2 linked regions of the Roseiconus lacunae genome follow. The protein of the gene in region 2 interacts with the protein of the main gene of each other region in a pairwise test. Links are inferred from orthologs where the notes say so. Each region holds a gene or a part of one and is shown on either strand. Other genes may lie near its edges.

Region 1 (15,854 bases), on a different replicon or contig from region 2:
TCCCTCCGCCGGCTTGACCGTTGGAGTTCGGACCGCGACGCGGGGACCGTTTCTTTTTCGCCATGTTTCGTCCAGATAGCGCCAGCACGATTGGGAATCTACCAAGCCTTCACGAACGTGGTCGTGAACGCAGGCCGACGCTGAAATAAGAATCCGCAGTTGGAAACGTGAAAGGACCCGGCCGGGAAGCTGCGGACGTCGTTCCGCGACGGGGTCGATACCTAAAAAAACGTTGCGAAGGCGGCAACAACCGTGCCGGATCGCTTGTTTCGAAACCTGTTTCGATGATCGAATGGATCGTTGGAATCAAATAAGATTCACGCACAACCGAACAGGAAATCGGTCAGCGGGGTGAGAGGCCTGCATCTGGGGGTCCGATAGGGACTGACCCAGGGCTCTCCCACCAATTCCGCGAGCTAAGTTGCCAGTTCCTATGGCTAGGTGGTTTGTCGATCTACCTTGGCGAGCGTGAATCGATTCACGCTTGCCACTCCTTTTTTCTCGCACCCCTCAACGATCGCAACCCATTAAGTTTGCCGTTGAGTCAAGATTGGTGTTCCGGCGTCCAACCGTTTCTTTCACTACACCAAGTCTTAAGTAACTCGCCCGAATCACACGCACCCGAACTGGGATTTCAGCCAGGGAGAATCAAACGGGGCCGACCGCAAGTCGGCGTCATGAAGCGATTTCGTTCGGAATTTGCTGTTTGGACATCAGAACCACACCGCAGGAAAAAATCAATCCCATTGATGCCTACGGTCGGGTCTCACCGGGAAGTCGTCCCGGCAACCTACAAATCCAATCTCAGAAAACGTCGAGGAGCGACGAAGTGAATTGTATGGGGTGCGACGCAACACGTTCTTCGCCGCACCGACGAAGCTACCTCGAAATATAGCCGATCCTAACGCCCTGTCAAGACAAACCTCCCCCAGCTAGCGTTGCTGCCGTGATCGGGCAGAGATCCAGTTGCGATTGACCGCTTGATTTCCCTCCCGGATGACGCGGCAAGAAAGGAGCTCTCGCCTCCCCGGGTCAGGTCAGATTGTTCCGGCTGGCGTTAAAGTTCCCCCATTCTGTACTTTCCGATTAAGCGTCACCTTACTAACAGCCGATCAAGTTTGACGATGCGTCGCTAGGAATCGGCGGCTGACCTCAAATCACTCCCCACGGACGGACACAGGAACGCAGGATGCGATACGCCGCGCTTTCACTTGTAATGCTCGCAATCACCCTCGTGAGCTCGAGCCCCTGCGACGGGCAAATCGCTTGGGAGGGAAAACTTCGTGACGCCCACGACAAAGCCCAGCAGCAAAACAAGCTGCTGTTGCTCCATTTCTACACCGACAACTGCATTTACTGCGATCGCTTGGAGGCGGGTGCATTTCAAGACCCCGCAGTCTCAACCGCGGTCAACCTGAATTTTATCCCGGTCAAGGTTCACGGCGGAAAAAACCCCAAGCTGGCCAAGCTGTTCAAGGTCACCAAGTACCCAACCGACGTGATCGTGACCACCGATGGCAAGGCACTGTCTCACTCGGTCAGCCCCCAGCATCCCGGCCGCTATGTCGCGATGCTCTCGAACACCTATTCGAGCTTCACGAAGTCGAACGCCATGATCGCGGCAGCTCGGCAACCGGCTCCCGCTCCAAATGCTCCCGCAGCACCGACGGCCGCTCAGCCTGGTCCTGCGGCAACGCAAATGGCGGCCGTTCAGACGCCACCGCAACCATCGTCGCAAACGCCGCAGCCGACGACCGCAACCAGCCCGGCGGGCATGACCGCACCGGTTGCATCGGCAAACACCGTTGCGTCACCAAACACCACGGTGCCGCAAGCGGAAACGCTCGCCGCGAACACCGGTAGGCTTGACTTGCCAGCGGGTGACCTGCCGGTTCAAGTCCGCGTTTCAAACGCAAAGCCGGCAGACGGCGGAACCAAAGCAAGCCCCCAAACGAATCAATTCATGCTGCCAGCAGCCGATGTCGCCTCGACCAATAATCCGACCGCTATGAATGCCTCGATGGCCGCCGCTCGCATCGAAAAAGAGTCGTCGCCTTCGATCGATACTAAGTCGCCTGAAAAGCCAGAGCTCGCGATCCAAGGCTACTGCGCCGTCTCGGTCGTCAAAGACGGGCAGTGGATCGAAGGCAAGCCTGAACTGGGCGTCGTGCACCTTGGCAAGCTTTATTTGTTCGCCAATGAAGCGGCGATGCAAGCGTTCCTGGTCGACCCCATGCCGTTCACGCCGATGCTTAATGAAATTGACGTCGTGCGATTCTTTGAAGAAAAGAAAATCGTGAAGGGTAACCGTGAATGGGGCGTGATCGACCCGGTTCACAACCGCATGTTTTTCTTCGCAGACGAAAAAGCAATGTTGCACTTCGAGCAATCGTTCGAACGCTACGTCGACGCGGCCATCGAAGTGATGGATCAAGCCGTCCAGGAATCAAACCCAGGCGTCTAAAAGTGCTTGCGGTTGCAGCTGGCTGTATTTCAACGAGGCTGTATTTCAACGAGGCTGTGTAGAGCTGTATGTCGCAGCGACGGCCGTCGGTGGTGCGCACGCCTTTCGGGGAACGGTGCTGGATAGGCCTTCGTTGGTTAGATCTTGGGCCCGACCGATTCGGGTGTCGGCCGAGCGTAGCTGGGGCGGATGCCGCGAGCGATCGCTATTCCGGCGACGAGTGAGATAATCGCGATCGCGATCCATAGCATTCGCGCCGCCGGCATGCCATACCGCTGAGCAATCATCGCGACGGTTCGCAAGCGATAGGGTTCTTGCCATGGACCGATGCCGACGGCAAACGCCGTTGCAGAACCCAGCATCGCGACGCAGGATACAAAAAGGTCGTTGTAGTTGATCATCACAGACAACACGTTTAAACAAAGACTCGCCGGCTGGCACGTTGCCACGTAACGAATTTTGCCTGAGTCATATTGGCCAGTGCTATGTTGCAGTCGGCCGTCGGCAGTCGGCAGTCGGCAGTCGGCAATCGGCAGTCGGATGTGAATGAGCAGCCGAAGGGGATTCGCGCTGGCTTGTTGCAACTGGCTTGTCGCAACGAGACCGCGGCTAACGCCATGCGGCAGGTCTTGATTTCGAATCCGAGCGCAACCTTAGCCTTGGTTTATCGGCCCTGTGGTCGTTTGCACTGTGTGCGTTCGCAGGTCGCGACAGGGTTGGGTGACGCTTACGCGTCGGAGCGGCGCATGTGACGCCGTAGCGACCGTAGCTGGACCCGTGCGTTCTCGGTGTCTGGAGAAATGTCCAGGCATCGCTGCAACGAACGGATTGCCTGTGGGTACTCACCGGCCAGCATCTGGCATCGCGCGAGGGCTTGCCATGCGCCGTAATGATACCGGCAACGCCACAAACATGCGGTGTAGGCCTGCGCGGCTTTGGTGGGATTATCAAGGCCTTGCCAGCAACACGCGAGCTGGAAGTGTGCCTCGGCATACTGCGGTGCCTGTCCCGCCAGGATCATGGCCGGTGCTAGTGCCGCGGCGTACTCGCCACCGTCGGTCAGGTGCATCACTTTAAGCAACTGCTGGTGATGAGTCGGCGATGCGTCACGCAATAGCAGGCCACGGAAGGAATCGTCGGCGACCAACCGCACGCCACGGTCCGCGTCACAGAGGGCGCGGCCGAGCGGCTCGATCGACCGGCTGTTGCCGAGCAGACCGAGGGCCATCGCCGAGGCGCGGCGCAGTTCCACGTCGCCTTGACGCAGCAATCGGGCCAAGGTCGCAGGCGAATAATGTTCGTTGACTTCGGCTGCGTACTGAGGGGCATCGGATGTGTTCAGTAGGCGCCGGTAGGCGGTGGCCAATCGGGGCGTTCGCACTAGAGGTGAAGTCACAGGGGGGCGTCCGTCGAGTTGAGGAGCAATCCAGGTGCAAGTCGCGTGTTATACTAGGCGTACGGGTGTGTCGGGCAACCGAACGCAAGAAGATTTTCCGCATCTTCGGTGGAGCTACTCTCCGGCTTCGTTTTGCTTCGTGCAGGGTCGGAGTCTAGTTACAAGCCCTCGCATTCACAACATGTCGGGCCCGATTCAGACGCCGTCGGATTGTTGGTTGCCGGACATCACGGCAATGACGGGTGTGCCGATCAGACACCCTTGTTCATGCCGTTCTCATAGCCATTTTCTCGCTCGAACGTTCGCCCGCTTAGTCCGTTTTATGCTTTTCGCACGCACACACGTGATCGCCCTGCTGTTGATTTGCCCGCTCGTCTTGGCATCGGCAACGTCTGGTCGCGCCGATGGACTCGATGTCCGAGATGACTTTGTGCAGCGGCTTAGAGAACCGCATAGTGGGCGTCTTGATGGTCAATCACTTCGCATCGCGATCGAACTGATAAGCGAAATTCCCGGCCAGCCGGATCGACACTTGAACGTCTGGCTTGATCGTAAAGTTGACCCAGATGCCCCAGTTTCTCCAGGGCCGTTGGGGCCAACCCGTTATCGATCGCTCGAGAAAGTCGCCGACTCGGCCGGTTGCGTTGTGCTGCCGATCGAACGATGTGTGCTAATCGGACGCGCCGAATGGGTCGCCCAGACCGGCCGGGATTTATTGCAAAACAAGGCCGCAATAAAACTTCAAAACCCCGCGTCAAACGTCGCAATCGGGCCGATCGATGTCCGCTGGCCGGCGCTGTCCACGCCGACCGAAGCGATGCGGTCGATCCGCCACGCCATCGGCCCATCGGTTAATCGCGGCGCCGCCTTCCCGTCCGACTCGGCTGCTTTGCCACACGATCTTTGGCCGGCGACACGTCTGGACCAAGTGTCACCTGTAACCGCGATGACGCTGGTCGCCGCCCAATTCAAGGATCCTAGTGTCGATAATCCGGAAGGCGAAGTTGAAAAGAGATTAACCCTGCGGTATCGATTCGCCGGCTTAAGCGAGGAACTTAAGGTGCTGCGAAAGTCACATCCGTCGATCAAAGTCACCCCGGGGCGCGGAGAGACGACGCTCGCAGCCGGTCTGGCCGCCCATCGCTTGCTGTGCTCTGCGCTGCTGTCCTCGGCCGGCTCTTCGGCAGCGGCGACCACCGGCCAGCCCGCCGGACCGCCGGCCAGCTCGGACCCGCTGGTGCAACTTCGCAACGATCGCCGTACGTTTTCACTAAAGGTCGAAAACCAAAAGGCTGGCGCGGTTTTGCATCAGTTGTTTTCGAGCGCAGGAGTCACATCGGCATTCGACCCGGCCGCGAACCCCTCGTTGGTCAAACTGGTCTCCTTCGAGGCGAAAGACATGACGCTTTGGGAATTGGTCCACTTGATCACAGACCAATCATCGCTGAAGATCGAGACCGCTGAAGGAAAGCTGCTTGTGTCGCCCCGGGGTGAGTGACAGGCTGTCCTGTTCTCCGCGCACGCATCGGGCGTGCGATTCCCATGAACCTAGACGGTGACTTGCCCGCTGGTTGGTTCGCCGCAAGCTTGACGATACGAGATGGTTGAAAATATTCCCCTGATCTCTCATCACCATGACGGTCTGACGATCGAGGGCTACTCGCGCGCGGCGGTGCAAACCTGTTGGCGCATCAATGAACTGAAACTGCTTTTCGATGTCGGCGCCCAACCTTGGGACTTCATGGGCACGTCGACGTTGTTTATCTCACACGCCCACCTCGATCACATTGCCTCGCTGCCTTCGTATGTGTCGCGGCGACGGATGATGAAGATGGACCCGCCGGTGATCTATCTGCCGGATTCGGCCGTCGACGAAGCGTGGGAGATGCTGCAGAATTTTCGGCGGCTTGACCGCGGGCCGATGCCATGTGAACTGGTCGGGCTGATCGCCGGTGACCAAATCGAATGCGGGCGCGAATACTTAGTCGAAGCCGTCCCGACGCGACACACGATCACTTCTTTAGGCTTCATCGTCTATCACCGACGCCATAAATTGAAAGCGGAGTTCACACATCTTTCCGGACCTGAAATCCGTGACTTGAAACTTGCCGGAACCGAAATCAGTACCGAGATCCGCGTCCCCGTTCTGGCCTACACCGGTGACACCTCTCCACCTGGATTGGACAACAATCCCGAATTCTATCAGTCGAAGATCTTGATTAGTGAGATGACGTTCGTCGCCCCGGAACACCGCAAAGAAAAGATCCACAAGCACGGGCACATGCACGTCGATGATTATCGCAAGCGGGCCGACAAGTTTGAAAACGAGCTCATCATCGCCGCGCACCTAAGCACGCGTTATCACGATCGCCAAGTCAAGACGATGGTGCAGCGAGCGCTCCCGGGGATGCTCGACGGCCGGATGAAGCTCTGGATCTAGCAGAGAGTTCCCAGCCCAGGCCGAATTCGCCGGTCGCGAGGCAAGGGCCGTGGGTTACAGGCGGACGCATGTCATTCGACCGTAGGTAACGCTTTTGGGCTGGTGGCGCAATCCCGCGCCAGGTCAGTCGACGTGCTTTCGTACCGGTGCCCAGGTCGGGGATCAGCCTTCGTTCTCGGAAAGCCCGTTCCTTTGGCCGACCGATCGTGCAACCAAAACCGTCGCGAATGCGATCGCGATCGGAACCGCGCTGAGCTGATAAAACGTCAGCCCCATCCACAGTTGCGGTTCTTCACGCCAAAACTCACTGACAAATCGAAACAAGCAATAGCTGATCAGGTAGACCAGCATCCATCGTTCACGCAAGATTCCTTTGCGCAGACCGATGGTGGCAAGGATGGCAAACCCGAGATGAAACGCCAACTCATACAGCGGCGCGGGATGACGAAGCACCCGTCCTCCATCAGCAAGACCTGACCGGACCCCCCAGCTATCGTCGGTGGGAACGCCATAACAGCATCCGTTGAACAAGCAGCCGATTCGTCCGATTCCGATCGCGACGGCGACAGGGACCGTAAAGCGATCGCCGGTTCGCTGGCGAACGTACAGCGACCACTTCGCCACTTCGACGCCGATGTAACCGCCGGTGAGTCCCCAAAGCAACGTTTTTCCGTCGCTCAGCCAAAGGCCGAACCAGCCTCCTGTGGTCGTGCTGCCAAGCACAAACGGAATCTTCGCCGCAAAGGTTGCACCGAGGACGCCGCCGAACGCAATCCCCCAGCGCTGCTCGCGAGTCAACTCGCTCGTGTCCTGACCACGGCGATAAAGCCAACCGGCGACCAGTGTCGCGAACACCATCGCGCCGGCATATCCAAGCCGACCGAAGTTAGTGTTTTCGAAACCCGGCGCGCTTAAGCTCACTTGCAAAGCCAACTCTGTTTCGAGGAAGGCAATCAATGTGCGGCGACCGAAAGAAAACCTTGCGCAGGATTCATGTCGGAAGCCAAGAACCGCTTGATGCAATTTGAAACGGCGAAGCGTGTGTGAGGTTCCCAGTTGAATCCGACCGCACCACCACGTTTAAACCAAGGCGATGCAACCCAGTGCTTCGTCAACCTTTGGTTTTTGGATTAGCCGCATGGCGTTAGGCACGTTTCGGTGCAGTAACCCGGGCTGACGCCCGTCGGCTGATGGGGCGAACGTGTATTTTCAAATGGAACGAAGCACTAGACTTCGGTCTCGATCATCGTCCAACTTGCCGAGTCGGTTTCGTGCTTCCATAAACTTTTTAGCTCTTCGCCGTTAAGAATGTTTTCGGCAACCGAGGCAAGCGGTTCAGGAATGATCAAACCGATCACGCCGTCACGCGCCTTTTTAGTGCACTTTCGAATCGCCTTGCTCACTCGTGTCCGGGCGTCACCGAGTGGTTCGCCGCCGGGAGGGCAAAACACCTCGGGGTGCTCGACGCCCAAACGATACACGCGCGGGTGATTACGACGAACTTCGTCAATCAGCTTCCCGTGCCATAGTCCGTGATCCAAGTTGCGAAACGCTTCGATCATCTTGACCTTGGCTTCGCATCCCTGCTGTGTCAGGCGGCGAGAAAGGCAGCGAGCCGTCTCGGCGGCGCTTTCACACGGGGCGTAATAAATCGTACGCAAGTCGACGTGGGCGAGATCTTCGGCGAGCGCGTCGACCTGCTGTTCGCCACGCGAACTGAGCGGCATGTCGAGGCATCCTTTCATCCGCCCCTGTTCATCAAAATCCGTCGCGCCCGGCCGAATCAGCAGGACGCGAGTCATCGTTGCTGTTCGGCTCATTCGGCGACCCCGGCAATTGCGTCGTCCAAGACCGAGATCGCAGCCTTGTAGTCATCTTTCTTGAAAATTGCCGAGCCGACAACGAACAGATCACATCCGGCTTCACGCGCGGGGCCGATCGTTGTCGCGTCGATGCCGCCGTCGATTTCCAGTAAAAGCTTCGGATGGGATTGTTTCAGTGAACGCAACTTGTCGAGTGCGACGGGATTGAATTTCTGTCCGCCAAACCCCGCCTTGACGCTCATCACCAATGCGAGGTCGACAATGTCCAGACAAGGTTCGATCGCCGAAAGGGGCGTTTCCGGATTGAGCGCGACGCCGACTCCGACACCCATTTCGCGAATCTGTGCCGCGACCGCAGCGACATCGTCGACTGCTTCGACATGAAACGTCAGCAAATCAGCTCCGGCGTCGACCATGGGTTTCGCATAGGCCAACGGGTCGGTGATCATCAGATGGACGTCCATCGGCAGGTCGCTATGACGGCGAATGCCTTCGACGATCGGCATCCCATAGGTCAGGTTGCCGACAAAGTTTCCGTCCATGACGTCCAAGTGCAGAACTTCGGCACCGGCGTCTTCCAAACGGGCAAGTTCGCCTTTGAGATCGCCGAAATCACACAGCAGTAGGCTGGGCAGCACACTCGGAGCAGACTTTCGAATTAGTTCCAGCTTGTCTCGCGACATGCAGTTGAGTCTCGTCTTCTTGAATGAGCGGATTGGCGTCGTTGCCCTACTTTGGGACTCGGCCCGCTCCGTGGGCACCGTCGGTATCCCGCCCGAAAGCCACCGCAAAACCATCTGCGATGTCGAGCTGGACGACCGGAGTCGATCCGCTGAAAATCGATCAGCCGACAGATTGGTCAACCGGTGGGTGACTTGTCAATTCACCCCAGCCGATCAACGTGGCTGCGAAGGTGGTTTCATGTTACGTTTCCAATCGCAAATCCCCTATCCTGAGAGTCCGGCTGGGTGGGTAAGGGGTGATAATCACACCTAAAAAAAGAATCAAACCGCACCCCTCCGGGCTGGGGTTTGGTCTCGAATCTTGGGAATAACATGCGGATTCTCGTCAGCGGTGCGACGGGCTTGCTCGGCAACAATATCGTTCGTCAACTTGCTGCCGGGGGACACACCCCGGTCGCCCTCGTCCGTAAGGCACCAGATTCTGAGGTTTTTGCGGGGATCTTCGCAGGGAGCAGCGACGGAGGTTTTCCCGGCGAAACTGATGGCATCGATTCCGTTAAGCGAACGACCGAGCAAGACTCGGGGCAGTCGCTATCGGGGGACTGCCCGATCGAAATCGTCGAATCGGATTTTGCCCCGATCGCTGATGAGCAAGCAAATGAGCAGCCCACCGAACAGGCTGGCAGCGAACAGGCAGGCAGCGAAGTATCTGATTTCCGTGGTGGGAACGGCGACGTCCTTGATCAAGCCGTCCGGTCATGCGACGCCGTCATTCACTGCGCGGCGATGATTCATCTGGGGTGGCGAAATATTGAATCGTCGATGCGCGTCAATCGCGACGGCACCGACCGCCTCGCCCAGGCTTGCCTCCGGCACAAGAAAAAGCTAACCGCTGTTGGCACGGTGAATTCCATTGCGCTTGGGTCACGTGACACCATCGCCGATGAAAACACGCCGGTCGGTCATGCAGGTGGGCAGGTTCCCTGTGCGTACGTGCAGAGCAAGCGGGCTGCCAACGAAGTCGTCCGGCGAGCTATCCCGTCCGGGTTGAACGCGGTGATCGTGCATCCCGGATTTATGCTCGGTCCCTGGGACTGGAAACCCAGCAGTGGGCGCATGCTGATCGAAGTCGGCAAAGGGTGGAAACCGATCGCGCCGCGCGGTGGGTGCAGCGTCTGTGACAGTCGCGATGTTGCCGCGGGGGTCATCGCGGCGACACTAAAGGACTGTGAACCGGGGCGTGAGTTTATTCTTGCCGGGCACAATTGGACATACAAACAACTGTGGTCGGAGATGGCGATTCGCATGGGGAAACGCCCGCCGACACATACCCTTGGTCCCGGAGTCGAATACCTGGCAGGACTGGTCGGAGATCTTTGGACCCGAGTCAGCGGCAACGAAACCGATGTCAACAGCGCCCAGGTAACAATGAGCGGTCAGTTTCATTGGTACAGCAGTGAACGGGCGATCCGTGAATTGGGCTATCAAATTCGCGATACCGACGAAACGTTGGATGACGCCGCACGCTGGATTCAAGAGCGATTCGTCTTGCCGCAGCATGCCGACAATCGGTAGTCTCGAAGGTGATCGTTGGAGCCGAGCGATTCAGGCGGCTGCGATACGATCGAGCTGTCTCGCCACTACTCCGTCCAACCGCTTAGCGATGTTGATGCAAGGACATGGAAGTCCGCAGAAACGATTCGATGCGTCACGCCACCGTTATCCCTTAGCGATTCAGGCGGCGAGGAGCACGTTTCTCGGGAAGGCAAATCGACACGGTCGTCACTTTGGCGTCCTGGTTAGCATGTGCCTGTTCCTCACCGTCGCCATGACGGGGGCTGGGCTGTCACTGTCGGCAGCCGAATCAATCGAGTCGACTCGGGCCCCGCAAACGGCCGGTCGAACACAGGCGTTTTTGTCGCTATACGAAGCATCGACCAAGCCGTTTCGGCTGAAGTGGTCCGCCCCAGAAAATCCGGAATTGTCAACGTCGGGGGCACTGACATCGGCACCCCAGCAGTCCGTTTCGTTACGGCCGATTAGCAAGGCGGGTGACGCGACCAGGCTAAGCGTTCTGATCGACGCATTGAAGGCTCATGCCGGCGAGCGACTACGGTTGCAGTATGAATTGATCGAAGTTCCGAGCGGAGACTTGGTCGCTCGCGAGCAAACCGAAATCACCTTGAATTCCGCCGGACGATCGGAAGTCATTTCCGTCGCCGACCATTCCCCCGAACAAGTCGGCGTCTACGAAATTCGACTCCGACTGCTACAACCGAAAGATAAAATTTGGGAGCGGTTTTCGCTGCGCAACAGCGAGATTGTCGCCGAAGTTCAAACGCCCTGGCTAGTAAGTCCCTCCGCTCCGGCTACGTCAGATCGATCCGCTCGGGATCCGTTCTCGGTCACCGCTTCGACGGCATGGAAGAATATCGGTCAGGCGACGCAGTTCGATGCGAACCTATGGATGGGAACGCGATGGATTCCCGACGCAACCCGTTTTGTTCCTGGGGCAAAACGGGTCGGTGAATCTCTTCCAATACCGCACTGGCGTGATGAGCAACCACTGAAAGACCATGTGTTGAAATCACAGCAAGACGTCATCGCGGTGCTGCCGATTGCCAGCCCCGACGACCGTTGCCAATTGCAGTTTTCGATCGAACAGCAATCGGCAATCGAAGACAGCACTCGATTGCGTATCGAAATCGCGTCGTCGCCCCAGTTTGATTCGATTCAACAGGGTGACACGTATGTTATCGAGCCGCAGTTCGACGCCGGCGCGCCTGTCCCACTTGGCAACAGACATGTCGCCGTTGCTCATCGATCGACCGGCAAACCCCAGTTCGTGCGTATTCGCAATTTGTCTTCAACGGCAACTGTCGCGATTCAGTCGATTGATTTGTTGGCCGCTGGCAAGCCGTCACCGGCGAAGACCGAATCCGGTGGGTTTCGTCATTTGACATGGTCAACGCGTTCGTGGGATTGGGCTGCCGATTTCGTCGATCGACCGACTCGCGTGGCGCTAAGCGGTCGGTTCGCCGAAAGCACTCAGTTATTTGAAATCCTTTGGTCTGGGATACGTCAACTTGATAGTCATGCAAGATGGCTTCAGTACGATCGATTGATGATTCAGACGGCGCCCGAAATGAACGCAGCGTTTCATACAGAATTGAAGCAGCTTGCCGGGGCATCATCGACATCGGATCTCCGCTGGTGCGGCCCGCTATGGTTTCAGGCGTGTGATGCATGGAGCCAAACCATTCGTACTCCCATTGTGATGGTCGATCGACGAAAGGGGTTTCAACCCGAGGCGGCAGTGGTATCGATTGAGTCCACCGTGTTTAAGGGTCAGGAGCGGATCGTCCAGTCGCGACTCCACGCCAAGCTCATTGAGCGTTTGTTACGCGATAGTCCGGAGCGAATCGTCATCGATAGCGACAGGTTGCCGATGGCGGTTGATCCGCAGCTTTTACGGACCACCGAGCAGGTCAAACACGTGCCCCGATCGATGCGTGGAATTCCTTCGGCATCGCCGGGCAAGCCCATGCCGGGCATTCAAGCGTCGAACAGTCAAGCGTCAAACAATCAGGCACAGGAAACCGCCGGTCCGGTGGGAGAATCTGTCGGGGTTCATGTGTTCGTTTCTGAAGGCCTTTCCGATCACAGCGTTGTCACATTGGTCAACGAGGCACCTTGGACCAATACCGTTCGACTGGACCTCGCCACGCCATCGTCGCTAATCAACCCAAGCGACCACAGTGAACTGCAGCAAGACGATCGAATCGTCTTGCCCCCTTCCTCAGTCGTCAATTTGGTGTCGAAGCAATCACATATCGCTGTCAGCGGCTGGAAAGCGGACTTCGAAAACCCAACTCAAACCATCGAGCACCTTAAAACACACGTTTCCACTGTGGTCGATCATATCGGCACGTTGGGGTCGCCGGATCTGTATGACGGTATCCGAAATGCGAACTTTGAGGCGAATGGAAAAGTCGGCATCGTTGGCTGGATGCACACACAGTTTCCCGCCGACGCGGTGCAGTTGGATTCCGATGAAGCGAGCGAGGGCAAAAACTCGATCCGACTGTTAACAACCGAACAAAACCCCGGTGGCGTTTGGATTGTCAGTGAACCGATCAATGTGCCCGCAACGGGGCGTCTAAGCGTTTCGATGTCACTTCGGGCGGCAGCCAAACCGGCGGTGAATCCAATTCGCCAGACAGCCGCGGAGGTGATGATGAATTTAAATGGGGGTGATGTTGCCACCGCATCCGGAGAGACGGATCAGGTCGAAGTCGCCAAATCAAAACTGACGCCGCAGCCACCGAGTCACGACCTCCGTGTTTCATTGGAGGGCATCAGGGGGGGCGAGCCGGTTCGGTTCGTTTCGCAATTTTCTCTACCGTGCAACGGTCAGTGGCTGACGAAAAAGAACATTCTAGAGATCGAAGGCCTCAATCCGGACGATTTGGAAACGATTCGGCTGACAATCGACAGCCTTACTCCAGGTAGACTATGGATTGATGACGTTCGACTTCATGACAATTTCGCAACTCGTGCCGAACGTTCGCATTTACAAGGTAAAGTTTTCCTGGCAATCCAAGGCCTTCAGCGCGGCAGTTACGCCCCCGCCGCTGAGTTGCTGCGAAATCGTTGGGCGCAATATTTGCTTATCACCCATAGCTCCGCCGCGGCGGCGATGACCGAGAATAAGAGCGCCGCCGCGTCATCCATCGCACCAAATAAAACCTCCCTCAACCACTCGTCAAACCCCACAAACGATCGCCCGCCCGCCCAAGGGAATCGTGACAGCGTCGCCGAGCGAATTCGTGACTGGCTGCCACGCCCCATCCGTTTCTAATTCATCAAGAGAGGCATCATGATTAAGCGACTGATCAAGCGAGTCTTGCTGGTCGGCTTCACGTTGATCGCCGCTCTCGCCCTCAGCGCCTGGTGGGGGTATCACCAAAGTAAGAAAGTGCCCGATTTCTATCGGAACGCAATCCAATCCTCCAAGGTTTCGGCCGAGGAGGTTGCCGAATCGAGTGAGCAAATGCAAGCTCAAGTCGAGCAGTTGCAAGCCGATGTCGAGCAAGTCGGCTTGTGGGAAGCTGTCTTCGCTGAAGAACAGATCAACGCATGGTTGATCGACCAACTGCCACAGCATTTCCAAAAATTGCAAGCGAAAGGTTTGCAGGATCCTCAAATCAAAGTCGACGAAGGCAACGTGACCGCGGCGGCGAGGATCAAGAGCCGCCGGTTTGATGGCGTTGTCTCATGCAATCTGAGTATTCAGATGACCGATCAGCCGAATTGCTTGGCGATCAAGTTGAATTCAATCTATGCCGGAGCTTTGCCACTGCCATTAGCGGGATTGAAAGACAACATCGCTAAAATCTTCGCGAAAACCAGTCTGAACCTTCGCTGGGATGATCAAGATGGCGAGACGGTTGCCCTGATCGATATCCCCCAAAAGTATTCTGGGATGGAAGCGGCACCGGTGATTGTCGAGTTCATCGAACTCAATGACGGCAAGGTCTGCTTGGCGGGGCGATCGGGAGAAGGCACACTTGCGGATTTCGAACCGCGTGGAGCGGTATATGAAATCGCTTCGCTGAAAAATCGTCCCGAGGCGTCGCTCGATTATCCCAGACGCAGCGTCCATGGCGGTGGGGCAGGCTCCGACGAGACGATCTCGCTCGACTGATCGGAACTTCGACTTGGCCGAGCCGAGTTGCCGATCAAGCGATTCGTTTCAGCTGATGGCATCATTCTTAGCTGCCATTCAAGTTTCAGCCGAACACCGATCTGAAGTGTCGCTGATTGTTCGATCATGACCGTCAGATGGACGAGATCGTGACTCGCAGTTTGTCTTCCGAGGTCGTAAGTGACGATCGAGCCACCGGCGAGTTTGGTGACCGTGCCACGACCTCCACCAATGTCGCCTTCATAGTCGAGGTACCTGTGGCGATGATCGGGCAAGCGGAGCGCTTGATAAGTGCCCGGAGGAAACCTTCTCGCCCCGGGCATGCTCTGCGGTAACGGATCCGTTGCCCAGGTTGCTAGGCCGCCCGGTTCTGAACTGTTCGAGCTTTCGGTAGGCGGCCGGCTTTCGGTATGCGGCAGGTCGAATAACCAATCCCAATGGACCGCCCCAGCGGCGACCGCCTTGTTGCCCGGACGCCGAAACCCGACTCCGACACGGTGTTCAAGAATGGCAAAGCGACGGACCTGATCTGGGGAAATCTCGGTCACGGCTTCGTCGGCGGCGTGTCGGGGGCGTTTGGATTATTGGCTTCACCGTAGCGGCGAGCGACGGCTTTTTCGAGCAGTTTGGCGTTACGATTGTTTGACTTAAAAAACATGTCGAACACGTCACCGGCGACCGGGACGGCACCGACGGTTGAATCGACGAATAGATTAAAAAACATCCGGGCAATGGTTCGCATCGGAACACCCAAACGCGCCGCTTCGACAATCAGCCACAAGCTGACCGCTGCTGTTGCCACGTCACCGGCACCGGGGATCAGACCGACCAAGCTGTCTAGGCCGAAGCGAATTTTCGTGCCCGGGATTGCGTATCGGCTGTCCAGCCACGTGGCGATTCGCCGGACGCGAGCGACACGTCGCTGAATTTTTTCTAGTTCTGACATTGGATTGGTCTTGCCGTGAAGATTCCATCTTTTCTATAGCGGCACGGAAGACGCGTCGATAGGGCGATACCGTTGGCTTTTTCGTCAAAACCTTCACAGGAGTCGGCAAGGAGGCCGGGGTGGGACTGTTTTCGAAACGTCGTAAGAAGAGCTCATTTAAAAGCAGCCTACCACTGTTGCGCTGGTTTGGTCCCGGCGCGACCACGGCGGGTTTTCTTTATGCGGTCTACTTGGTCCTCACGGGTGGTTGGAGTTTTTCATCGCTCGACGAATTGATCGGTGGCGATGAAGACGCGACCTTCCGCGGCGAAACGGTTTCACTCGATCAGCTTGGTGGGCTGCCCGAAGACAAAATTCTGATCGCCACGTTCAACATTGAAAACTTTGGCGACAAA
Region 2 (15,829 bases):
TTCATCCATTCGGTTTCCGTTACACCGCACAATCTTTCGATCGCTCGCTGAGGTGAGCATCATCGCCTATAGCGAAATCCCTCAAGATCTTCGTATCGAATCAGAAGGGATGATCCGCTACGAAGACATCATCGGCGCTCGCGGAGCACCGGAACCCCAGATCCTTGGTATGCAATCCACCGATTCCGGGAAGGAGGGTGAATGATGAGTAGTGGCCGAATGTCACGACGAAAAGAGATGCGACGCAAACAGGCATTTCCATTTGGGATGTTTGCGGGGCTGCTGACGGCAATTGCCGTCACGTTGATCGGTGTCTTCTTGCGATTGGAGGCGTTTACCATCCTGACGCGTGCTACCGTTTCTTCATTGATCCTTGGAACGGTCGTTTCAATCGGCGTTGGTATCATCCGATTGGCCGACTCCGGTTACAAAGTTGATCGTGGATAGTGATGAAAGCAGCTCTGGAATCCACCTACAAACGCTCGTCCCAGTCGACGCGTGATCAATTAGTGCTTGAGAACATCGACTATGTCGGGCGTATCCTTAGCACAATGACGTTCCGTCTGGCCGATCGTGATCAACGTGAAAACTTGCACTCCGCAGGTGTGCTGGGGTTGGTCCAAGCGGCCAACGGATTCGATGCGTCGCAAGGTGTTCCTTTTCGTACGTTTGCTTATCCACGTATTCGTGGGGCAATCGTCGATGAAATGCGAAAGCTCTCACCGCTCTCACCTCGAGTCATGAGGATGGTCGGCGTAGTCAAGCGAATCTGCGAATCGATGGAGCCGCCGATCAGTCCTGAAGCGATTTCGAAACGATCAGGGTTAACGGTCAGTGAAGTGGTGGAATGCTTAGAAGCAATGCGTTTCGTCAAGCCAGATAACTGGGAGGATCTGTCTGACGTAGTTCACAAAACTTGGCGGACCAAAATCGATTCTGCGGAAGATCTGGCCGAAAAGGAAGAACTAGCCGAGCTCATTGCGGAATTGATTGAACAGCTACCTGACAAGGAACGTTTGGTGCTGACCCTCTATCATCATGAAGAACTGAACTTGGCCGAAATCGGAGCGGCAATGGGGCTTTCGGAATCGCGTGTCTCCCGCTTGCTCGCTTCGGCAAGATTTAAACTACGCGAGGCAATCAGATGGAAAACAAGCTGACCGTTGGACCTGAACCACGCCGCATTCGTCCGGTAGGACCACGCGCTAGGATCGGACAGCTCAGGAGCATGCCTCCCAATAACTCCAATAGCGACATGTGTCGCGGCGAACCTGAAGTTCGAGTGAACAAACAAGGGAATCGAATCGAGTCAATCGTAATCTCCTGTGCATGCGGCGAAGAGATCACGGTGATTTGTGGATACGACCAACCAGAGTGATCGTGAATACCAACGCCTACGATGATCGTTTCACGTTGACTCCGTCGCTTCAAGCGATGGATGGTCGCCGCCTCGGTACGCGCCAACTCGTCGCGTTCTTGTTGATGCTGATCATTCTTTTGGGGATGGTTTCGGACGCTTCCGCTCAGGATCGAGAGTACGCACCACGAAGCCGTTCCTCGACACTGGCGAAACTCGACCGATTTCAGCAAAGTGTCAAAGATCGAATTCGTGCTACGTTCGGTGGTAATGAATCCGAAAAGCAGCCTCGCTTAGATCGGCAGGGGCCGCACGAATCAGTTGCACAGACCGTTTCCGGGGTTGATGCCGATGCGACGTGGTCAGAGGCTACGGTGCCGATTGATCAGTCCGCGAACTCTAATCTTGTACCGCCGCCTACCTATCAACAGCCGCGTTATCAGGAGTCGCCTGAAGCGTACTCGCGATACTCGAAACCAGAACCAGGCGGTTTAAGCCGAGCGATCAGTCATCGGCGCAGCAATCAAGATCAGCCGCCGGAACAAGTCGCAAGTGCGCGTGCCAACGAATCCGTCGGCAGTTCAGTCGAAAACACTGCGTCGATGGAGCAGTTGTTGCGTCAAAGCCCGACACAACCGGTTCAATACGAACAAGAGTATGAGACTCCAGGTTCCTACGGTGGTGATCGCGCCGTGGTCGGACCGTACGCAACCGGAACAGGAATGCCCGCGGCGAACACTCCCATGGGAATTCAGCCACCCGTTCGGCAACCACCCGCAATGGACTCTTTCGGTGTTAATCCGCCTCTAGGGCCACCGTCGATGCGTTCCCAGCAGGTCCCCTCGGCGCGAGGAGCGATCCTTGGCGGAGATCCGATGACGGCGACTCAGCATGCTTTGCGATTGATCGAAGAAAACGGCGACTTGAAGGCTAAGCTTGCGACCAGTCTTGCCGAGGTTGACCGTCTTCGCGAAAAACTCGCGTCGACGGAATACTTGCTCAATGCATCCAATGAGGCCGTTACTGAAGCCCAGGATGAAATGGATCAATTGACCCAAGACAATCGTCAACTACAACGTCAACTCTCAGATTCAGAAGCAAAGTACAACCGATACCTTCGTGAGACGGATCGAATGCTGGAATCGATTCGCGAAGAACTTGACGAAGTGCTTGTGCGTGAATTGTCATCCGGAAACAAGTAAACGTAAAAAGGCAGGTCATGGAACGACGTATCTTTTCCGTTTTCGGCATGATGTTCTTGGTGCTGTTTACGTTTCAGGCCGCGATGGCTTGTGAACGCTGCGGAACACCCAAAAAGTGTACCGGACAATGCCAAGCCAAGACCGGAAGAAACGCGCTGCCTACTCCGATGCGGCGTTCATCGTTGCTTCAGCAATTGCGTCCTAATCGCATACTGATCGTCACATGCCAAGACCGCCAAGACCGATTACACGAGCAATCGGAGTTGATGCGATCGCTTGCGAATCATTTGCGTAATCAATCGGCGATCGAAGTCATCGAGTGTCCGCATCGGTCATGCCTACATCATTTCCCCATTCAGACGGGGCGTTTCAGCGAGCACCAATTGATCGACCTTGGAAAGCGGTATTCGGCGGACACGATCATCTATTGCGAAGTCGCAAACATCGATTCGTATCGACCGATGAAGATGGAACTCCGTTTTCTGATGGTCAGCACTCACCAGGCGATCGCGCTCGCGTCGGCATCAAGAAATCACGATCTCGGACATCCGGCGACCCGCAAGCAGTTTTTGGGAACATTCGATCCCTATGAACATTCCGGCGAGACACTGTTGCGGTCGCCTTCGCGATTGATTGACTACTCGGCTCAGCAGCTTGCCGCCGAGCTGCTGCGGCTATAAAGCCGCTGCTGCGGCGATTTGTATCGAGCGGGCGTCTTCTATTCATTCACCGGAGTGTTATCTTTACACCTGACCAGTTTGTCGACCATTGGCACTTAGTGAAGGTGTGCGGTGATGTCATGTCTTTCATGGGATCGCCACAATGGTCTGCTTAATAAATGATCAGGTGATTGGATTGATCGAAAACGATCGGCCGCATGGCGACGCACCGGTGCGTCACGGAGAGGAATGGGCAAATGCGGCGACGCACGGTTTGGCCGCGGTCGGTGCTGCGATTCTTGGTGTCTTGCTATGCCGCGAAGCTAGTTTTGTGGGGTTCAACATGGTGCTCGCCTGCGCCGCCTACACGGCATCCGTCGTTGGCACGTTTTCGTTCTCAACGCTTTCACACGTGATTTTGCGACAGCCATTGCTCGATACGATGCGAGCTTGGGACCAAGCGATGATCTACGCGATGATTTCCGGGACTTATACGCCGATCATATATCGGCATGGCCCATCTTGGATTTGTGGGCCACTGTTGGTCGCGATTTGGGTGGCGGCGTTTTTAGGGATCGGAACGAAACTGCTCGCTCGGCATCGCGTGAACAACATCACGACCGCGGGATATTTGTTGCTCGGTTGGCTACCGGCGATCCCACTGTACCGCCAAGTCCCGACAGAAGTCGGCTACGGGATGATGCTCGGTGGCGTGCTATACAGTTTGGGAGTCGTCGTGCTATTGCAAGACCATCGCCTTCCGTACCTACACGCCGTTTGGCATCTATTGGTGATGAGTGCTGCGTTGACTCACTTTTTGACCATTCGGTGGTACGTCGTCGGCTAAACGACGTCTGTGAGCGATGAAACCCAGTTGTCATCGTGAGTGTTTTGAACTTGGCGAACACTGGGGCGGATTCAGGCTACCAAGTCAGTAACTCAGATCCGCCGTTATCGTCTTCTTCCCAGTGCCGGCGGACTTCACGAAGGCCGTAGGCGCACATCTCGAAATGCTCACTCATGCGATGGATAAGTTCGCACGGTGGACGGTTTTCACCGCCTTCGATTTGAGCTGCGATCGCGTACGCCCGTTTGCCTTGGCGACAATAATCGAGAAACTTGTCACGGACGTCATCGCCGTTCTTCGCCGCCTGCAGACTTTCGGGGTACATGCCCGACCAAAACAAGGTGAAATCACCGACGTGTCGATAGACTTCGCGTTTGGCGAGACCGATTCGCCGGTCTGCTTCGGTGATCATTTGGATGAGGTGCTTAGTGCGCATCCCATCATTTTGTCGCAGCGAATACAGAGCGTCCGACCGCACGAATCTCAGCATCAGATCGCTGACGTAATCGACGAGTTGAACGTCGGCAACACCGAGTTTGGTGTGAAAGATAAATTCGCTGACACCTCGAAAAAAACGTTCGATGGTCGACGAACCGCGACGGGCGTTTTCATCCCGTTCGCCATTATCAGAATGCGCGTCACCGGTAGACGTCATTGGCTAAGCCCTCACGAAGAACAATGGAGCTGTCGAGGATGCGAGGACGCCATAAAAACACATTTCGCGGCTGCATCAGTCGACAATCACTTTGTTGTCCAACGACAGCTAGCGATTCTGATTCGTAGCTGTCAAGACCAACTGCATCATAATTAAAGATCAGTCGTCCGTTCGGAAACTACCCCACCAATCTTCGTTTGGTTGCCAAGTTGCCTCCAAAATACGCTGGTGGAATTCCTCAAGCCGTTGCAAGTTCGCTGTTTGAATCCGTCGATAAAATTCCTCTGTTTTCGCAGGATCGTATCGTGGATCGGCTTTGGGACGTTTCGCATCGACTTCATCAAGCCACTTATCGAGCTGCTGAAAAAGCTCAGCGGTCCGAGCCGGGTTGGTTAGCGACAAATCGCTTTGCTCGCCAGGATCGTTTTCCAAGTCATACAGTTCGTTGCGCCCGTCTTCGAAATAATGGATCAGCTTCCAGCGGTTTTTTTGGATGATCGCATTCGGTTCACCTCCCTGATTGCCGTAGTGCGGATAGTGCCAATAAAGGGCGCGGCTTTCGATCGTCCCTCCTTTGAGGATCGGTTTCAGGCTAACCCCGTCGACGTGTTGTTCCGGCTTCAGGGGGATCCCGCAAAGGTCAAGTAGCGTCGGGTACAAGTCGGCGCCCGTCACCGGCGTTGAGCTCTCGATTCCGGGACGGACGCCCGCAGGGTAGCGAATATAGAGCGGTTCACGAATTCCGCCCTCCCATTGTCGTCCTTTGCCGCCACGAAGAGGAAGATTGCTCGTCGCGTATGCATCTCCCGAGGAGACCCCTCCGTTGTCGCTGGTGAAGACAACGATCGTGTTTTCTTCCAGCCCCAGTTCATCGAGGGCGTGCAGGACGACGCCGACCGCATTGTCGACCGTTTCTACCATTCCGGCGTAAACAGGGTGATCCTGGACTTGGCGTACCGGCAACGTACGATCGACCAAGAAACGCGTCTGTCCTGGTTTCAATTCCGGCGCACGGTCTCGATACTTTTCCCACAGTTCCTTACTCGTTTGAACGGGCGCATGAACACTGTAGAACGACAGCATCGCAAAGAACGGTTCGTCGCTGTTGCGTCGAATGTAATCGGCCGTTTCCTGGGCGAGTCGAATGGGCAGCGATTCGCCATCCGGTCCATCGGTAAGAACAGGATTCTTATACGGTGAGAAGAAACCTCCGGGAGGGCTACCACGATCATGGCCGCCTTGGTTTTCATCGTAACCATGGTCAGTCGGCCAAGAGCCTTCGCCGCCTAGATGCCACTTTCCGGCAAAGAACGTTCCATAGCCGGCTTCACGAAACGCTTCGGCGATCGTGGTTTGATCGGTTGGTAACTCATGGAGGTATTCGGCCGGAAGAACGCGATTGGGACGCTTCCAAGCCAGCCCAGATTTGGCCCCAATCCAATCAGTGATCCCATGTCGCGCGGGGAACGTTCCCAACTGAATGCTTGCCCGGGAAGGACTACAAACGCAACAGGTCGCGTAACCATTAGAAAATCGAATGCCTTGCGCGGCGATGCTATCGATGTTTGGTGATTGATAGAATTGACTGCCTTCGCCGGACAAATCATGTGCGCCCATGTCGTCCATCAAAATTAAGACAACGTTTGGCTTGGTCTCGGCTGCAGATGCCGGGCAGGAACAGGCGACACTTAGCAGGCAGACTGCGACAGTGGCAGCGCAGACGCGAAAGGGATCCGGTGAACTCATATTGGACTGAAAAAACGGGGAATCGTCGTAGATTAAACGAGCCCCAGTTTAGTCCAACGTGCCGGTCAGGTGGGATGACCGAAGTTAGCTTCGCAGACCAATAAGGCAATTCATTGGCCTGTTGATTCGCCGTTCGTGATTGTGAATTTCAACTTCACCCATTGAATCCACCGCGCCGTACAACAGTCGGTCATGCGATGTCTTCGATCCGGCAAGGTTGAATGCAACCTGCGAGTATCTAGGCGGCGGCGCGTTGTGTCGTTTCTTCTTGACGTACGCTGTTGCGGTCACCGGCACGTTTCCACAACGCCACGATTTCGCTAAAGAGATTCGGCGCGACGGTTTGCCGATAAGGCGAATCGGCGGGCAACCCTTCCATCAATCGGCGATGGGCTTTTCCGAGGTTATGATACGGCAATCGTGGGAACAGGTGATGCAACGCATGATATCTCGTCCCCACCGGCCCCCACAGTTCGCTGAGCCACGGATGGTGGGGGTAGTTGACCGAGTCAAGCAGTTGCTCCTCGAACGTCATTTCACTTCCATCGCCGGTCCAGCGATGTGCGCCGAGGGTTCGGATCTCGTTCAGGGTCAGCAAACCAATCGCGACCGCATAGGCAACGATCCACAGCGGATTGAACCAAGTGCCGAAAACGATTTTGTGACCACAGATGATCCAGGCTCCGACCAGGAAGCAAAAGAATTCCTGCATGACAACGACTCGCAACACATTCTTCGACGCATCTTCGCGTTCATAGAATGGATCGACGACCATCGTCGAGGCATGACGATGTACGATCGGACGCAGCCCAGGAATCAACCAGCATAAGGGGCTGAGCACCACAAAGCGAAACAAACCGAGGACAGGAATCACTGCGGATTGCAGGATGAAACCAACGATCCACCATCGGCTGTGATGGCTGAGCGCCAAATACTCACCGTCATGGTCGGTGCCGTAATGCTTACGACGATGGTGGTCGACGTGTGGATAATACAAGAACGAAGGCACAAACAGAGGAATACCACACAACGCATTCCAAACAATTCGAAATGCTTTGAATCCTTGCTTGGGCAAGTGAACGAGTTCGTGAATGAACATCACCGAACGCATGAACAAGGTAATCGTGACCACATAGGACACTGCGACAGTGCCGATCACCCACGGTTCAAATCCGTAAACTTGGGGGACGAACAGCATCACATGAAACGCAACAAACCCGACGATGATCGAAGCCAAAAAGTCGGTCCAGTAAATCTTCGCGTTTGGCTGCGTCAGGTCGCCGATCAGGCTGCGAGCCTCGGCAAATGAAAACTGCCCCCCACCGGACGTGGGTTGTGGTGTGGTGCCCTGGGACCTGCCACGTCGTTGCGTCGAGGCTTCCCCCCCGGCGGTCCCGCGAATCGATCCTAGTTTGGGCGTGTTGTGAACGGTTTCGTGAGCGGCTGGATCAACAGACATCGTTCTTTCATTCGCTGGAGTGTATCTTCGTTGTTTTCATCGTCGCGTCGGTCCGGTGATGATGATTGGACCACCGAACAAACCTTACAGTTTAAATAGCCTTGCACGGAAAATCCCGCCTAATGGGAAAATCTTTACATCAGGACCAGTGTGCGAAATCGTCCCAGCACATCGTTGTGATCGGCGCCGGGGCGGCTGGTTTGGTTGCCGCAAACGAAGCGGCACGCCGAGGTGCACACGTTGATTTGTTGGAGAAGAATCGCAAAACAGGTACGAAAATCTTGATGAGCGGTGGGACTCGCTGCAATCTCACGCAGGACACCGACGCCAAGGGAATTGTTCAAGCGTTCGGTCCGTCAGGGCGATTCCTACAGAAGTCAGTCGGTGCCTTTCCTCCGGCGGACGTCGTCAGGATGTTTCATGATCTCGGCGTCGCGACCAAAGTCGAATCGACGGGCAAGGTATTCCCACAATCGAATCGAGCGATCCAGGTTCGTGATGCGTTGCAGCGGCAAGCACTCGACGCGGGAGTTCACCTGCATCGTTCCGTCGCCGTCACCGCAATCGAAACCTGTGCAGACGGACGTTGGCGAGTCCAAACTGAAACGGAAGCCATCGAATGCGATCGCGTGATCGTGACTTCCGGGGGGAAGAGTTGGCCTCGTTGTGGCACCACCGGGGATGCCTATTCGTGGCTCCATCAACTGGGGCATCGGATCGTCCGTACCCGACCCGCACTTGTCCCACTGGTCGGTGGGACACGTTGGATGCGCGATCTCTCCGGTGTCACCTTGCCCGACGTTGTGGCTTCGGTCTATGAGCAAAGCGACTGGAAAACTAAGTCTGGTAAAAAACTGAAGCCGCTTCTCCAACGCCGTAGCGGTTGGTTATTCACGCACTTCGGTTTTTCAGGTCCGGCGGCGATGGATGTCAGTGGGATCATCACTCAAGCAGACTCGTTTGATGACCGCGTGCTCGTCGCAGACCTCGTGCCGTCGATTTCGGAGGCTGAATTGACAGCCGAGTTTCAGCGTCGTGATGGTGCATCGAGCCGTCGAACTGTTGCCAATGTTTTGGCGACCTGGTTGCCGACGAGGGTGGCCGAAAGTCTTTCGTTGGAATACCAATCCGATGTGACCTTGGCGCAGCTTTCAAAAGAGAAGCTTCAACAGATAGTGCGGGCCGTGAAGTGTTGTGCCATGCCGGTCAACGGGACCCGCGGATTTGACAAAGCCGAGGTGACCGCCGGCGGCGTCGCGGTCAAAGAAGTTGATCCACGAACGATGGAAAGCCGTCTGCGTCCCGGGCTGTTCATCGCCGGCGAAGTCCTGGACGTCGATGGTTGGATCGGGGGCTACAACTTTCAAGCCGCGTTTAGTACCGGTCGAGCGGCCGGCATCGCTGCGTCACGAAGCGATGCGTGAACTGTCTCGTTGAGACATGTTTTAAAGATCAGCCTGCTTCCGGAGGCTCCTGAGGGACGCTTTGTGTCGGACAGACAACTTTGTGTCGGACAGGCATCCGAGTCGTTCCCCTGAAGTTAGATTCTCATTGCATCGGACGATTCACGTATGCATCTGCTTCCAATGTCCGACCCCATAAAAAAACAACCGTGTGACCAAGCACACGGTTGCTTACGCGGTGAATCAGCTTGTATCTGACTTTCGTGGATGGCGTCAGTCGTGATTGTAATGGGAAAACCGGGGCCAAGGCCAATCGGTTTTCGATGACACCAGGATGTTTAGCAGAAGCGTTTGCTTACGCCTGCCGGCACGTTGATTACTTCAGCTTTGCGGCGAAGTGGGGGCCGCCGTACAGTGCGGCTTCACCTAGCATCTCTTCGATGCGAAGCAGTTGATTGTACTTGGCCATTCGGTCGCTTCGGCTCGCCGAACCGGTTTTGATTTGGCCGGTGCAAAGTGCGACTGCCAAGTCGGCGATCGTGCTGTCCTCGGTTTCACCACTTCGGTGGCTGGTGACGGCGGTGTAACCATGGCGAGCGGCCAATTGGATCGCATCGATCGTTTCGGTCAGTGAACCGATTTGGTTCACCTTGATCAGGATGCTATTGCCGATCCCTTCGTCGATGCCCTTTTGCAGTCGGTTGACGTTGGTCACGAACAAGTCATCGCCGACGAGTTGAACTTTGTCGCCAACGCGCTCGGTCAGTTTCTTCCAAGTGTCCCAATCGTCTTCGTCGCAGCCGTCTTCGATGCTGCAGATTGGGTATTTGTCACACCAGTCGGCCAAGAAGTCGACCATCTCGTCCCCCGACAACTCCTTGCCGTCGATGGCGTACTTCTTTTTGTCGCGGTCGTAAAACTCGGTCGAAGCGGCATCGAGTGCGATCCAGACCTGTTCGCCGGCCTTGTAGCCTGCTTGGTCAATCGCTTGCATGATGACGTCGAGAGCTTCCTGGTTGCTTTTCAGGTCGGGTGCGAATCCGCCTTCGTCACCGACGGCGGTGTTGTAGCCCTTGCCGCTGAGAACTTTTTTCAAGTTGTGGAAGATTTCGGTACCGCAGCGAAGTGCGTCGCTGAAGCGTTCGAAACCGAGGGGCATGACCATGAATTCTTGGATGTCGACGGAGTTGTCGGCATGTTCGCCACCGTTGATGATGTTCATCATCGGCGCGGGCAGCAAGCGTGCCCCGACGCCACCGAGGTAGCGGAACAAGGGCTGACCGGTGGAAGCGGCGGCGGCATGGGCGGTGGCCAAGGAAACGCCCAAGATCGCGTTGGCGCCGAGGTTGCTCTTGTTGTCCGTTCCGTCCAACTTGATCATCGCCGCGTCAATCTCGGCTTGATCGAGTGCGTCCATGCCCTGGAGTTCGCTGGCGATCTTTTCGTTGACGTTGTTGACAGCAGTGGTGACGCCTTTTCCCATGAAAACGGACTTGTCACCGTCACGCAGTTCCCACGCTTCGTGGGCCCCGGTGCTGGCACCGCTGGGGACTGCCGCACGACCGTGAGCACCGTCCTCCAACAGGACCTCGCATTCGATCGTGGGGTTTCCGCGGCTGTCGAGAATCTGGCGTGCGTGGATCGCTTGGATCAGGGACATCGGAATTCCTCTTGCAAAATGTTCGGTTGGGGGTGTGTTAAAGGAGGTTTGCCTAAAGCCATCGCTTGTCGGTTCGGGCGGCATTCTGTCCAATGCAGGCTGAGGTGACTACCCGCCGACCGCTTTTGCGACAATTTACGCCATTGGTTTGTCCACAATGTTTACTGGTCTCGTCGAAACGATGGGCTCGATCGTCGAATTGATCGACGATCCGCCTGGAAAACGACTTCGAGTTGATTCGGAACTGATCGCCGCGGACGCGAGTTTAGGCGACAGTATTTGCATCAACGGATGCTGCCTGACGGTCGTCGCGATCGACGGCACCGTGTTGGATTTCGAAGCCGGCGAGGAAACACTCTCACGGACGAATCTGGGGCAACTAGGCGCCGGTGGTAACGTAAATTTGGAACGTTCGCTCGCCGTCGGGGCTCGAATGGGTGGCCATTACGTCAGCGGCCACGTCGATACGCTCGGTGAATTGATCGAAAGGGTCGAAGATCCCCCGTGGGCGACCCTTCGATTTCGACTCCCTACCAAGTACGCTTCGCAGGTCGCCGCGAAAGGCAGCATCGCGATCGACGGGATCAGCCTGACGGTGGTCGATGCGGATCAGTCAAGTTTTTCGGTCGCGCTGATTCCTCACACGTTGGCCGTGACCACACTCGGGCAACGCAAAGTTGGCGACCAAGTGAACTTGGAAACCGATCTTCTGGCAAAATATGTCCAGCGTTCGCTCGGACTGCTGGACGACGATCAACTTCAAACATTGAAAGAAACAGGGCAGTAAACGTTTTGAATCAGCCACGTCAGACAGCCACCTACCTTTCCAAACGACTCACCGCCGCCGGTCTGCGCCCGGTTTCCAAGTACGGGCAAAACTTTCTGATTGACCTTAACCTGGTCAACTTGATCGCCGATTCGGCCGAACTCCGCGCCAACGATGTGGTCTTGGAGGTCGGCACCGGCGTCGGATCATTGACGAGCCAAATCGCCGACAAGGCGGGGGCGGTCTTGTCAGTCGAAATCGACCAGAACCTTCATCAGTTGGCCAGCGAAGAACTCGCCGGACGGCCCAACGTTAAACTGATTCAGGGCGATGCGCTTCGCAATAAAAATTCGTTGCGAGATGATTTGATGGAGTTGATCGGTGAAGCGATGCAGCGAATCGGTGACGAAGCTCGGTTTCTGCTGGTCGCCAATCTACCTTACAATGTGGCAACGCCGATCATTTCGAATCTGCTTCACCAAACCCCACCGCCGGATTCAATGGTGGTCACGATTCAAAAGGAATTAGCCGATCGAATTTGCGCGGTGCCTTCGACGAAGGACTACAGTGCACTGAGCATTTGGATTCAATCGGTGTGTGATGCTCAAATCGTTCGTGTCCTGGGACCGAAAGTGTTTTGGCCGCGACCGAAAGTTGACTCCGCCGTCTTGAAGATGGACCTTAACCAAAGCAAGCGAGACTCGATTCCCGACTTGAGATACTTTCACGAAACGGTCCGCGCCCTGTTCTTCCATCGTCGAAAGTTTCTTCGAAGTAACGTGGTCAGTGCGATGAAAGGGCGGCTGGAGAAAGCCCAGGTCGACGAGGTGTTGCATCAATTGGGACACGACGAAGACTCGCGAGCGGAACAGTTGTCGGTTGATGAAATTAAGACGTTGGTCGAAAGTCTGCGGATCGCCGAAGGCAAGTAACGGAGCTTGCTCGCCGACTATCGCGGCGTCTTCACCAAATATTCGAGTACGACTAATCAGCCGACGGACGCCTGCCCCGGTTGTTGCATCGATACCGTGGCTAACGCTAAACGGCTAACCCTGATTTCAGAGTTTGACAAAGCACCGATAGGTGACGGCGACATTGGTAATCGCGTTTGCTTGCGCTGTGAAGCATTGAGGTATCACTCACCTCATGCGACCGATTCCAAACTCAGGAATCCAATTTACGACACACTCATTCACTCCAAGATCAAAACCGAGAACGTCAACGTGGTTGAAAACGCCAAGCTGTTTGCCGGAATTGCTGATAAGAATCCGACTCTTTTTCGTCGCCTTCGTGTCGCCCTCGGAGACCCCGCCGCTTACGTCGAATCGGCACAGGGAAGTACGGCGATCGTACGTGATCTTGAAATGGATCGCGTCCGGCAGAAAAGTGAAGCCGACCGGGTCTGCTGTCCCGCGGACTTTGCCCCGGCTGCCGGACTGGACGCCGATCGGGAAACCGCAACTGCACAAGCGTTGGCCGAATTCTGTATTCGTGAAAATCTAAAATCAGTTACGGTCGATCGGACGTTCCCCTACATCTTTGCGTGGCATCTTCAGCAAGCGGGAGTCGATACGAAGTACGACCAAGATCTTGGCGTGATCGATCGTCGGCAAAAGAGTGAGCAGGAACTTGAGTTCCTCGCCAAAGCACAACAGGTGACCGAAGAGGTCATGAAAATCCTTTGCGAAACGATCGCCAACGCGGGCGTCGCCGCCGACGGAACGCTGGTTTGGCAAGGGGAAACGTTGACGAGCGAGCGGGTTAAAGCTTTCGCGGCGACCGAGTTCATGAATCGCGAATTTTCGATGTCCCATGGTGCGATCGTCGCTACGGCACCACACGTCGCCGACTGCCACCATTCCGGCGAAGGGCCGTTGAAAACGGAAGTTCCGGTGATCGTCGACCTGTTCCCGATGGACAATGCCACACGCTACTGGGGCGATTGCACACGAACAGTCGTCAACGGCCCGCCCACCGACACCGTCAAAAAAATGCACCAAGCCGTTGTCGACGCGAAATCAGCTTCGGCCGCGATGCTGAAACCGGGCAGCACCGGCGATGCGGTTCATAGAGCTTCCGACGAAGCTCTGATGGCAGCCGGCTATGCGCCTTCGCGGGGAACGCTGACCGATACCCCGTCCATGCAACATGGAACCGGCCACGGCATCGGGTTGGACGTTCACGAGCCGATCTTGTTGGACTTTGGTGGCGGCGAAATTCTGGTCAACGAAGTCTTTACGATCGAGCCGGGACTGTATGGAAAAAGCGTTGGCGGCGTCCGAGTCGAAGACATGCTGGTAGTCCGCGATGGCGGTGCCGAGAGCCTCAACAAACTTCACGAAGGATTGGATTGGGCATGAGCAGAAGCGACGCAGCCAAAATTGGAATTGTCACCGTCAGCGATCGAGCTAGCCGGGGTGAATACGAAGACTTGGGCGGACCCGCGATCGCGAGTTATTTGAACGAAGTTCTTACGTCTGCATTTGAAGAGATCGCCTGTGTGATCCCCGATGATCGCCGTTTGATCGAAGAAACGTTTCGCGAGCTTTGCGTTAAAGAAGGTTGCTGTTTGGTAGTCACCACCGGTGGGACGGGGCCGTCCGCCCGTGACGTCACCCCGGAAGCAACAGAGGCGGTATGCGATCGATTAATGCCAGGGTTCGGCGAATTGATGCGTAAAGTTTCGCTCGAAAAAGTACCGACGGCAATTCTTTCGCGACAAACCGCCGGCTTGCTTGGAAACAGTTTAATTGTCAACCTGCCAGGCAAACCGAAAGCGATCGCCGAGTGTTTGGACGCCGTCTTTCCCGCGATCCCTTACTGCATTGACTTGATGGACGGCCCGCGGCTCGAAACAGATCCTAAGCGGATCGAAGCCTTTCGCCCCAAGAAGAAATCATCGATTTGAAAGGGCTATCGCCCTGCGGCTGATGGGGCGTCTTGTGAACCTCGGGCTATCGCTCGAAGCCTTGCCGTCATCGATGATCGTCTGCCGCCGCGTCCACCGGAAGATGCTCTTTTAGGTAGTCGGTCACCATCGTCATTAAGTGGCGACGAGTGTTTTTGCCCTCGCTGATCGAATGCGAACGCCCGGGATAGACGAACAAGTCAAACTGTTTATTGTGTTTGACTAACTCGTTGATCAGTAACTCGCTCGCTTGAAAGTGAACGTTGTCATCGGCTGTGCCGTGGACCAATAGCAAGTTGCCTTGAAAGTCTTTGACAAAGTTAATTGCCGAACCGGCTCGATAGCCTTCGACATTGTCGGTCGGTAAGCCCATGTAACGTTCTTCGTAAATGGTGTCGTAGTACGCCAAGTTGGCGACCGGAGCGACTGAGATACCTGTCCGAAAGGTGTCTGAATGGCGAAAAAGGGCGTGCAGCGTCGATGTGCCACCGCCGCTCCATCCCCAAATGCCCACGTTGCTGGGATCAATGGTCGGACGCTGTTCGATCAGTTTCTTGACCGCGGCCGCTTGGTCGTTCGGACCAAGTGTCCCGACTTGTCGATAAACGGACTTGCGAAACTCGCGACCGCGTGGGGCCTTGGTTCCTCGATTGTCGATACTGGCGACCATGTAGCCCTGCTGGGCGAGCAGACGGTGCCAGAGCGCAGTTTTTCCGCCCCAACGATTAACAACGGTTGAACCAGCCGGTTCTCCGTAGACATGAACGAGCAGCGGATGAGATTGATCCGAGCTGGCCGGAACTGGCGGTAAAACCCAAGCATCAAGCTTCGTTTCGCCGATGTCAATTTGTACGAATTCGAATGGTTTGGTTTCAAGTTGCTTGACGACTTCGGCAAGCTTTTCGTTTGATTCGAGGGTTTCGACGACCGCATGATCGGGAAGCGTGATCAGATTGGTAACCGTCGGTTGCTCGGTTGAGCTATGGCGATGAAAAGCGAATTTCCCATCCGGCGAGATTTCATAAGCGTGGGTGCCATCGAGATTGTCCGGTGTGATGCGCTGGGTTTGTTTATCGCCAAAGGAATATCGGTACAGAAAACGATTCTGTGCGGCATCGGGTGAAGCGATGAAATACAGGCAATCGCCGGAGGATTGATCGACCGCAA

Evidence for each region.
Region 1: the proteins of eno (region 2) and rpe interact in binary tests that used the Escherichia coli proteins (3 or more experiments, as listed by UniProt). The link is inferred for Roseiconus lacunae from one-to-one orthologs.

Annotation. Positions count from the first base shown.
Region 1 is NZ_VSZO01000022.1:133,396-149,249, reverse strand. The notes cover bases 6,962-9,802. They hold rpe (ribulose-phosphate 3-epimerase), read right to left. Parts: upstream 8,807-9,802; coding sequence 8,117-8,806; downstream 6,962-8,116. Other genes in these bases: FYC48_RS21775 (NAD-dependent epimerase/dehydratase family protein), read left to right, coding at 9,179-9,802; FYC48_RS21785 (histidine phosphatase family protein), read right to left, coding at 7,527-8,120; FYC48_RS21790 (prolipoprotein diacylglyceryl transferase), read right to left, coding at 6,962-7,221. Also shown: transcription termination factor Rho, read right to left, coding at 1-64; FYC48_RS21815 (thioredoxin family protein), read left to right, coding at 1,235-2,464; FYC48_RS21810 (hypothetical protein), read right to left, coding at 2,602-2,865; FYC48_RS21805 (HEAT repeat domain-containing protein), read right to left, coding at 3,192-3,860; FYC48_RS21800 (hypothetical protein), read left to right, coding at 4,183-5,358; FYC48_RS21795 (MBL fold metallo-hydrolase), read left to right, coding at 5,461-6,300; more of FYC48_RS21790, read right to left, coding at 6,463-6,961; more of FYC48_RS21775, read left to right, coding at 9,803-10,381; FYC48_RS21770 (hypothetical protein), read left to right, coding at 10,320-13,667; FYC48_RS21765 (PB1 domain-containing protein), read left to right, coding at 13,686-14,513; FYC48_RS21760 (hypothetical protein), read right to left, coding at 14,450-15,061; FYC48_RS21755 (DUF4112 domain-containing protein), read right to left, coding at 15,058-15,459; FYC48_RS21750 (endonuclease/exonuclease/phosphatase family protein), read left to right, coding at 15,579-15,854. UniProt on the Escherichia coli protein: Catalyzes the reversible epimerization of D-ribulose 5-phosphate to D-xylulose 5-phosphate.
Region 2 is NZ_VSZO01000053.1:201,113-216,941, forward strand. What follows is about bases 8,847-11,662. They hold eno (phosphopyruvate hydratase), read right to left. Parts: upstream 10,989-11,662; coding sequence 9,705-10,988; downstream 8,847-9,704. Other genes in these bases: FYC48_RS23935 (BaiN/RdsA family NAD(P)/FAD-dependent oxidoreductase), read left to right, coding at 8,847-9,349; FYC48_RS23945 (riboflavin synthase), read left to right, coding at 11,146-11,662. Outside these bases: flagellar biosynthesis protein FlhA, read left to right, coding at 1-205; FYC48_RS23895 (hypothetical protein), read left to right, coding at 220-447; FYC48_RS23900 (sigma-70 family RNA polymerase sigma factor), read left to right, coding at 450-1,160; FYC48_RS23905 (hypothetical protein), read left to right, coding at 1,381-2,559; FYC48_RS23910 (hypothetical protein), read left to right, coding at 2,577-3,239; PAQR family membrane homeostasis protein TrhA, read left to right, coding at 3,382-4,065; FYC48_RS23920 (hypothetical protein), read right to left, coding at 4,142-4,720; FYC48_RS23925 (sulfatase), read right to left, coding at 4,880-6,466; FYC48_RS23930 (fatty acid desaturase family protein), read right to left, coding at 6,705-7,925; more of FYC48_RS23935, read left to right, coding at 8,048-8,846; more of FYC48_RS23945, read left to right, coding at 11,663-11,775; 16S rRNA (adenine(1518)-N(6)/adenine(1519)-N(6))-dimethyltransferase RsmA, read left to right, coding at 11,781-12,686; FYC48_RS23955 (M24 family metallopeptidase), read left to right, coding at 12,783-14,114; mog (molybdopterin adenylyltransferase), read left to right, coding at 14,111-14,662; FYC48_RS23965 (S9 family peptidase), read right to left, coding at 14,730-15,829. UniProt on the Escherichia coli protein: Catalyzes the reversible conversion of 2-phosphoglycerate (2-PG) into phosphoenolpyruvate (PEP). It is essential for the degradation of carbohydrates via glycolysis.